DNA from 2 places in the Streptomyces sp. NPDC006516 genome. Region 1 is predicted to be linked to the other one. Evidence: riboswitches for the same ligand, from Rfam matches in the RefSeq annotation. Region 1 holds a riboswitch; the other holds the start of a gene.

Evidence for each region. A riboswitch is a leader RNA that binds a small molecule or an ion and turns the genes downstream of it on or off. The one in region 1 is predicted to bind cyclic di-AMP.
Region 2: linked by a shared signal. The riboswitch ahead of ABZY45_RS25340 (LysM peptidoglycan-binding domain-containing protein) and the one ahead of ABZY45_RS27545 (C40 family peptidase) in region 1 are both predicted to bind cyclic di-AMP.

What each region holds. Positions count from the first base shown of each region.
Region 1 covers NZ_JBEXPD010000012.1:151,659-156,157, reverse strand. Annotated here, with positions in the region: partial or broken gene ABZY45_RS27565 (helix-turn-helix transcriptional regulator) at 1-86, opposite strand, end outside; gene ABZY45_RS27560 (ATP-binding protein) at 311-742, shown strand; gene ABZY45_RS27555 (LysR family transcriptional regulator) at 811-1,725, opposite strand; gene ABZY45_RS27550 (LysE family translocator) at 1,798-2,439, shown strand; gene ABZY45_RS27545 (C40 family peptidase) at 2,458-2,928, opposite strand; cyclic di-AMP (ydaO/yuaA leader) riboswitch at 2,932-3,128, opposite strand; gene ABZY45_RS27540 (hypothetical protein) at 3,470-3,778, opposite strand; gene ABZY45_RS27535 (ATP-dependent Clp protease proteolytic subunit) at 3,786-4,421, opposite strand.
Region 2 covers NZ_JBEXPD010000010.1:232,145-236,643, reverse strand. Annotated here, with positions in the region: gene ABZY45_RS25355 (MBL fold metallo-hydrolase) at 1-93, opposite strand, end outside; gene ABZY45_RS25350 (sugar isomerase) at 499-1,392, shown strand; gene ABZY45_RS25345 (hypothetical protein) at 1,459-2,025, opposite strand; gene ABZY45_RS25340 (LysM peptidoglycan-binding domain-containing protein) at 2,240-3,082, opposite strand; cyclic di-AMP (ydaO/yuaA leader) riboswitch at 3,088-3,272, opposite strand; gene ABZY45_RS25335 (hypothetical protein) at 3,631-3,861, shown strand; gene ABZY45_RS25330 (helix-turn-helix transcriptional regulator) at 4,116-4,499, shown strand, end outside.

The sequences.
Region 1 (4,499 bases):
TCCCGGCTGGTGAGCCCGGCGGCATGGCGCAGGCCGCGCAGTTCCTCCCCGAGTCTGCGTCGGCGTACCAGCGGGCCGTGGCGCATGTCGGCTCCTCTCCTCCCGCGGAGAGCCTCTGCGGCGGCGGCTCGGAAAGTGGCCAGTGTGACGCTTGTGTACGGCTACGGGGGAGAGTTCACCGGATTGGGCGGCAGATATATGCACATCTTGGTGGATCGCCGTCACCGAGGGCCGTATCGGTGGCACTCTGGCGCGAAGCACAATCCAGGCCGATCGCGGGTCGGTCAGGCGGGAAAGGGACGGCGTCGCCATGGCAGACCAGCAAGAAGCAACTGTCACCCTGCCGAGCGACCCGGTCTCGGTGTCCCGGGCCCGCAGACACGTGGCGCGCGTACTCGCCGAGTGGGGTCTCGCGGACGGGAGCGAGACCGCCGACGCCATCCAGCTGATCGTCTCGGAGCTCGCGACGAACGCGGTCCAGCACACCTTCGGCCAGTCACCCACCTTCACCGTGGACCTGCGCCTGGATCGTGACGTCGAGTTGTATCTGGGGGTCACGGACAGCCACCCCCGCTGGCCCCAGCGCCTGCCCGCGGCTGTACGGCAGGACAACGGCCGCGGCATGGTGATCGTCCGGGCGCTCGCCAAGGAACGCGGTGGCCGGCTCAGCGTCAGCCCGACTCCGGACGGGGGCAAGACCGTGGCGATCGAGCTTCCCTGGGCCGTTCCCACGCAGGCCTGAGATTCCACGGGTGGGCCGCCGCACCGGGACGAGGCGACGATTGCCCCGCCGGGCCGCCCGCCCGACAGCTACGACGTGGTGGTACGGCCGAATCCGCTGCGCAGCAGCGCCGTCAGTGTCTCCGAGGCCGCCGTGTTCCGGGTCCCCCGGTGCGCCACCGAGATCGTCCGCCGGAACGTCGCCGGCTCCAGGCGCCGTACGGCGAGTGGTGCCGGGGACATCGCCGCGACCATCTCCGGCACGACTGCCACGCCGAGGCCCGCACTGACCAGCGCGCACACCAGGGCGTAGCCGGGCGACTCGCACACCACGGCGGGCGTCGCCCCCGCCTCGGCGAGCGCACGCTCCACCCCGCGCCTGGGCGGGTGCTCCGGCGCGCTGCTGATCAGTGGCCGGCCGGCCAGTTCGGACACGGGCAGCGGACCGCTTCCCTCGGAGAGCATCTGGCCGACGGCGGTGACGAGCACCAGCTCCTCGACGAGCAACGGCTCCGAGAACACGCCCGCAGGCAGTGGATCAGGGGCCGCCGGCTCGTACGCGTGGGTCAACGCCAGGTCCACGTCCCCCGCCGCCACCGCGGCGACCCCGGCCGGCGGCTCGTAGTCCGTGACGGCCAGCTCGACGTCGGGGTGGGCACGGCGGAACGCGGTGAGCACCGGGGGCAGCAGGTGGATCCCGGCGGTGACGAAGGTCCCTACGCGCAGCCGGCCGCCCGAAAGCCCGGCGAGCCGGGCGAGCTCGTGCCGCGCCTGGTCCATCTCGTCCAGGACGCGCCTGGCACGCCCCGCCAGGAGCTCGCCGGCCGCCGTCAGCCGTGCTCCACGATGGTGTCTCACGAGCAGGGCGGCCCCGGCCTCCCGCTCCAGCTTGGCCAGCTGCTGCGAGAGTGCGGGCGCGGTGTAGCCCAGCCGAGCCGCTGCCCGTGTGATCGAGCCGGCCTCGGCCACCGCCACCAGCGCGGCCAGCCGTGTGGGGTCGTACATTAAGCGTTCCTTTTGGCGGACCCAGAAGATTGCAAGTACACGCTAAAGGCTCCGGGCGTTCAAGGTGGACCCATGGACGCACAACTGCTCGCTTTCGTCGCCGTGGCCGCGGGTATGGTCGCGCTGCCCGGCGCGGACTTCACCGTCGTCGTACGCAACGCACTCGCCTCCCGGCGGTCCGGTCTCGCCTCCGCGGTGGGGGTCGCCGGAGGGTTGCTGGTACACACCGCGCTGGCCGTCGCAGGGCTCGCCGCCGTGCTCGTGACCATGCCGGTCCTGTTTCGTACCGTTCAGCTGCTCGGCGGCGCCTATGTGCTCTGGCTCGGACTCAGCGGCCTGTACGCGCTGCGGCGAAACGCGGTCCGGGAAGGAGAGGCCGGGGAGGGACAGGGAGGCGGGGCACCGACGACGTGGGCCCGCTCCCTGCGCCAGGGCTTTCTGACGAACGCCCTCAACCCGAAGGCGCCCGTCCTCTTCCTCAGCCTGCTGCCCCAGTTCGTTCCCGACGGCTCGCCGCCGCTGCCCAGGACCTTGCTGCTGGCCTCGGTGGTCGTGCTGCTCGCGCTCATCTGGTTCCCGGCCGTGGCGCTGCTGGTGGACCGGCTGGGCCGGTGGCTGCGCCGGCCGCGTACCGCCCGTGCGATCGAGGGCGGCAGCGGCACGGCGCTCACCGCGCTGGGACTCGTCCTGGTGACAGGGCCCCTGCTGCGCTGAACCGGAGGGGGAGAGCTGTCAGCGGACCCTCCCGTACCAGACGCTGTTCGACCAGATCCGCTCCAGCCGGACCACGGCCCCGGTCTTCGGTGAGTGCCACATCTTTCCGTTGCCGGCGTAGATACCGACGTGGTAAACGCTGCGGCCCGCGTGAAAAAAGACCAGGTCGCCGCGTTTCCGCTGCGACCTGGAGATATGGCGGGTCTTGTTGTACTGCTGCTGGGCCGTGCGGGGGAGTTTCTTGCCCACTTTCTTGAACGCGTAGAGCGTGAGGCCGGAACAGTCGAACCTGTGGGGGCCGGTGGCCCCCCATCTGTACGGTGCACCCTTCTTGGAGGCCGCGATGTCCAGCGCCCTCGTCGAATGGCCCGCGGCCTCGGCCTCGTTCACGAGACCGGGGGTCAGCATGGTGGTGCCGACGGCGAATGTGAGAACCGAGGCCGTACCGACCCGGGCGATGAGAGACGGGACATGAACCTGCGCAGGCATGCGCAACCCTTCGTCAGCCGCCTGTGAAGGGTGACCTGTCGGGTTCGGGCTGGCGAAGTTGCCCGGCCGCGCGAAGCGGCTTCACCCCGAGGGCTGTCCGGATGTCCGGTCGGCCCGTTGTGCTCGGGTCCTCCACTCCTGCCGATCCACTCCTGTCGACCAGGCATCCGGACGGCGGCAGGACTCGGCGTCCGCCCGGACCGCCCCGCCGCGGTGGCGGGGGCTTGTCGTCCCAGGGATCTTTACGCACGAACCGTCCCTTTTCCTCGTCGAAGTTCCGATATGTGAGAGTCGTCACCACTGATCCGTTCGGGTGGACGGGGTGCGCCCGAAGGCCCGGCGCTGCCGCCCGACCAGCCGCGTACCAGCGACGGAACGACGAATTCCGCTCAGCGTCCGCATCTGTTGCGCAAGTTGAGCCGTCCCTCGGGCGGGGGAGCCCCTGAGCCGAACGAGCGAGGAAAACTCATCACGTGGCCGGGCGTGTCGTGTGAGGGCGCCGAAAGCCCGGCCGGACGCCGGAGTCGGGCGTCGTCCGCGGTCAACTCGACGCGGCCGGAGGCAGCGCGACGCGTCCGGCACGCCGCTCCCCGTCCAGCAGTCGCAGCGCCCGGGCCAGCGTGGCCGCGTGGATCTGTGACTCGCCCCGCTCGTGCATCAGCGTGAGTGCGTCACGGAGGGCGGTGGCGCGGGAGGCGAGCGCCTGAGCGGCGCGAAGCGCTCCGTAGGTGTCGCTGCCGCGCGCCGGGTTGATGCGGCCGAGCTGGTCGAGGGCCTCCAGGTAGCAGTCGATGAACTCGGCCTCGGCGCGGGTCAGTGCGGGGAGCGGCGGGAACTGGGGCGAAAGCATCGGGCGTTCACCTCGCGAGATGCGGCGGCAGGGGTGGCATGCGGTTCTCCACGACGTGGTCCACCAGCCCGAACGCCAGGGCGGCGGGCGCGTCGAGAACGGTGTCCCGGTCGATGTCGGCGCTGATCTCCCGTACGGACCGCCCCGTGTGACGCGCCAGCATGGCCGTGAGCAGTTCGCGCTCGCGCAGCAACTCGGAGGCCGCGATCTCGAGATCGGAGGGCTGTCCCCTCAACGGCTCGTCCAGGGCGGGTTGCTGGATGACTACCCGGGAGCCGGGCAGGGCATGTCGGCGTCCGGGCGCACCGGCTGCGAGGAGTACGGCGGCACTCGACCCCGCCTGTCCGAGACAGAAGGTCTCCACCTCGCACGCCAGGTAGCGCATGGTGTCGTAGATCGCCGTCATGGCGTTGAAGGAGCCACCGGGCGAGTTGACGTAGAGGGACAGCGGACGGTCCGGATCCGCGTGCTCCAGGTACATGAACTGCGCGATCAGATCGGTCGCCGCGGTGTCGTCGACGGGAGTGCCGAGAAAGACGATGCGCTCGGACAGGAGCTTCGCGTAGGGATCCATCGTCCGGGGCCCGTAGGCGGTGCGCTCGGTGAACTCGGGCAGGACATGGCGGGCGGCGGGACGGAACATGGCGGGCCCTCTCCTCTGATTTCCCACAGGCGGAACCGGTCCGTACGAGCAGTACGTAAAAAATGTACAGGACGTACA
Region 2 (4,499 bases), on a different contig from region 1:
CCCGCAGTTGGCCAGGCCCCAGCCCCGCTTCGGCGGCAGCCAGGCGTACAGGCCCGCGCCGAGGTCGACGATGTCCCCAACCGTGATCGGCATGGAGCGATTATGCCGACCGCGATCCGGCCGCGCGTTCGAACTCGGCCAACATATGGGCACCGTGACGCAAAATCGCCCCTCCACCCGGGTCGGGACGCGACCTCGGTGACCGTCCGGGGTCGCTACTGATCGTCCGGGCGGGGGGTTTACCACCTGATGGCCGGGATGCACCCCACTGTGCTCGCAGCGCGCGACGCCTACCCAGCATGGAACAGCGGAACCGGATCGAGCCGACTACCCACCGAGCATGGCTGAAAACCGCCGTACCACGGATCACCGAACCCCAAGGCTCTTTGCTTGTTTCTGCTCGATTGCCCCATGTAACATGCAGAATTGAACAAAGTGGCGACGATTTCCCCCAGTCCACCCTTCAGGTGCGAGCAGCAGTGGAAGCGGAGTGCGCACATGTCCCATGTGGAGAACGAGACGGCGAGTCAGCCGGAGTGCTGGCGCCGCGCCGCGGAGGTTGCCGTCGGCCGGGCGGCGGCACTGCCCGCCGCCGGTGAGCGCGTCGCCGTGGTCGGCTGCGGAACGTCGTATTACATGGCGCAGGCGTACGCCGCGCTCCGCGAGGCGTCCGGGCTGGGCGAGTCGGACGCGTACGCCGCCTCGGAGTTCCCCTTCGGCCGGGCGTACGACCGGGTCGTCGCCCTGACGCGGTCCGGAACGACGACGGAGGTACTCGGCCTGCTGAGCCGGCTGCGGGGCACCACGCGGACCGTGGTGGTGACCGCCGATCCGCACACTCCGGTGAAGGGCGCGGCGGACGAGATGGTCGTCCTCGACTTCGCCGACGAACGGTCCGTGGTGCAGACGCGCTTCGCGACCACGGCGCTGACCCTGTTCCGCGCCCATCTCGGGCTGCACACCGACCAGGTGGTGCGGGATGCGGAGACCGCGCTGGCGCAGCCGCTGCCCGACGGGGTACTGGAGTGCACCCAGTTCAGCTTCCTGGGGCGCGGATGGACCGTCGGGCTCGCCAACGAGGCGGCGCTCAAGATGAAGGAGGCGTCCTTGTCCTGGACGGAGTCCTATCCGGCGATGGAGTACCGCCACGGCCCCATCAGCATCGCGACGGCCGGAACCGCGACGTGGATGTTCGGCGCCGCGCCGGAAGGGCTCGCGGAACAGGTGCGGTCGACGGGCGCGCGGTGGGTGGAGAGCACGTTGGACCCGCTGGCCGACCTGGTCCGCGTCCAGCGGCTGGCGATCGCCCGCGCGGCGGCGCGCGGTCTCGATCCGGACCTGCCGCGCCATCTGACACGTTCGGTGGTGCTGGACGGAGCGGCGGAGGCCTGAGCACGCGTCAGGGCATACCGCGTACCGGGCCGTCGGGCAGCCCGGTGCGCGGCCGTGACCTGCGGGTCAGTCCTCTTCGAAGTAGGTGTCCAGCACGGCGTCGAGTTCCGCCGTCCACTGCTTGAGGCTGCTCCGGGCCCCCGCCTCGACCTCGGCGTTGAACCACCGGCGGCTCGACAGGTGGACGGTCACGGTGAACCGGCGTCCGAAGCGGCCTGTCTTGATCTCGACCGCGCCGATCTCGGCCCAGTCGAACTCCGCTTCCTGGTCGTCCAGCCGGAAGCGGACACCCTCGGCGTCCACCCGGATCGACCCGCGCCGGTCGCTGACCTCGAAGACGGGACCTTCCGCGGCGTCGCGCGCGGCGCCGGCGCCCACGGCAGCCTCGTCCCCGGAAGCCGCTTCGGCCTCTGCGGACGCCTCGCCACCGGGCGCCGCAGGCTCGGCGTCGGTCAGCTCGGCCACGTCGTCCGCGTGCACGACGGCGTCCTCGGGGTCCCGGACCTCCTCGGACGCCTCCGCCTTCTCCGCCCCCGTCCGGGCGGCAACTGGGGCCGTCAGGCCGGGGATGTACGCCGGGTCTGTCCCCGCGGCGAACTCGGGCTTGGTGTTCGAATCTATGCGCTGCTCCACGGCGGGCAGTATGGACGACGAACCTGTACGAGACCAGTCGCCCGGCCGCCCCTGCCCGTCGTTCCGCACCCACGGCCGCCCGGAGGCAGGCCCGGGAGCGCGCATACGGACGACGGGTGGTGCGGGTTCCGCCGAACCCGCACCACCCGTCGGTGGTGTCCCTCTGTCCCCGCCTTCACGCCTCGCGCGTCAGCAGGTCACGCATCCGCGAGGCTCAGTAGGCCCCGAAGACGTTGTCGATCGAGCCGTACCGGTCGGCGGCGTAGTTGCACGCGGCGGTGATGTTGGCGACCGGGTCGTAGCTGTCCGTCGACGTGCCGGGCACGTGGTAGGCCTCGAAGGTCGGGTCGATGACCTGCAGCAGACCCTTCGACGGGATGCCGGCGGCGGCGTTCGAGTCCCAGTTGTTGATGGCCTGGGGGTTGCCCGAGGACTCGCGCATGATGTTGCGGTGGATGCCCTCGTAGCTGCCGGGGATGCCGTGCTCGGCCATGATCGCGAGCGACTCCTTGATCCAGCCGTCGAGGTCGTTCGTGTACGCGGCCGGCGCGGCGGCCGGAGCAGCCTCGGCGGGCGCACCCTGCGCGGCAACCGACGTACTCGTGCGCTCCGAACGGTCGGCGCGGTCGGCACTCTGCTCGGCGCGGTCGGCGGCCTTGTCGGCCTTCTTCTCCGACGTGTCGGCCGACTTCTTCTCGGCCTTGGCGACGATGGCCAGCTTCAGACCGGGGTGAATGAGGTCGGGGTTTCCGCCGACAGCCTTCCGATTGTCCTCGTACAGGGCCTTCCAGCCACCGTTCACGGAATGCTCGCGGGCGATCTTGGCAAGGGTGTCACCCAAGATCACGGAATAGGTGGTGGAGCCGGACTTCTGAGCGGCAATTCCCTTACCGGTCACGGAAGTCGACGCCGCCTTTTCGACGGTGGCGGTGGCCGGGGCGGCGAACGCACCGGTCGCGCCGATGACGGGAAGGGCGAGAGCGCCCGTGGTCACGACGATGATGCCGCGAGTCAGCGAACTGGTCATGGAACGACGGTGCTTACCGTTTTCGGGCATGCTGAATATCCTCTCCGCCGCCTACGAAGTGAGCTGTCGGGTTCGGGCTGGAGATGCCCGGCCGCATAGAGATGCGACTTCACCCCGAGCCGATCCGGATACGGATCGGCGCTTACCTGGGTCCCCCGCTCCTGCCGTACGAGAAGTGGTCGGGTAACCGGACGGCGGCAGGATTAGGCGTTCCATCCGGAGTGATGGTGACCGTAGGCGAGGAATAGCGAAAGGAACAAGCCCGATCTCGTGATCAAAATTCGCCCGCAAGATCGATTCACCGGAATTCGTGTAATCCATCGCACATTACGTCGGCCATTCTTCTTGGCACAGAAGGGAACCGACCGCTCCGCGCGGGCGTCCCCGGGGTGACCAGTGACGCTGGTCACGGAGTCCGAAAAGGGCGTTTTGCTCTCCCTTGAAGGTCCCCAGGTCACACGAAATGGCCTTTTATGGATTACGGGACTAATTTCAAGAAAGTTACTCAAATCGGGCAGAAGGCTCACAACATCCATCTGCGGGCATACCGGCCGAGTCTGTGTGGAATCGATCTAGGCATGACCGACAACCCCTACGCCTCGTACCCGCGGATCACCGTGCTGCCCGTCCAGCCCGGCGACCCGCCCTTCCGCATCGTCGAGATCGACGGAGAGGTGATCGGCCGGGCGACCGCCATGACGGACGTGCTGTTCGCGGCTGCCACAGCAGGGATCCACATCCACGACCTCGACGATCCCGCCGTCGTGAGGTGGGTGGGCGGCGGCAAGCTCAGCTGGCGGCCGCACTGACGGTCCGACCGCGGTCCGGGTGCGGGTCCCGCGGATGGTCCCGCCCCCGCCGCACGTCCCCCCTTGAGCCTCTCGACCCCCGTACGACCTGCCGCGACCGCCTCCCCGGCGGCGAGGATCGCGCCGACGGCGGGCCGCAAGAACAGGCGGCGGGACACATACCGAGCCGCAGAGCGTCTGACCCATACCTATATGCCAAGCACAGCGCATCCAGGCATTGCAGATGCGAGCCACAGCCTCCTATCGTGTCGCACATGCAGTCCTACACCATCGGGCAGGCCGCCCGTCTTCTCGGCGTGAGCCCGGACACCGCCCGTCGCTGGGCGGACGCCGGACGTGTCGCGACCCATCGCGACGACAACGGGCGCCGCCTCGTCGACGGCCGCGACCTGGCCGCGTTCTCGGTCGAGGTCGCCCAGGCCGGCACGGGCGAGGAGGAGGTCCCGTACACCTCTGCGCGCAACGCCTTCCCGGGCATCGTCACCGCGGTGAAGCTCGGTGACGTCGCCGCCCAGGTGGAGATCCAGGCGGGGCCGCACCGGCTCGTCTCACTGCTGACCCGGGAAGCGGTCGAGGAGCTGGGCCTCGAGGTCGGCATGCAGGCCACGGCCCGCGTGAAGTCGACCAGCGTGCATATC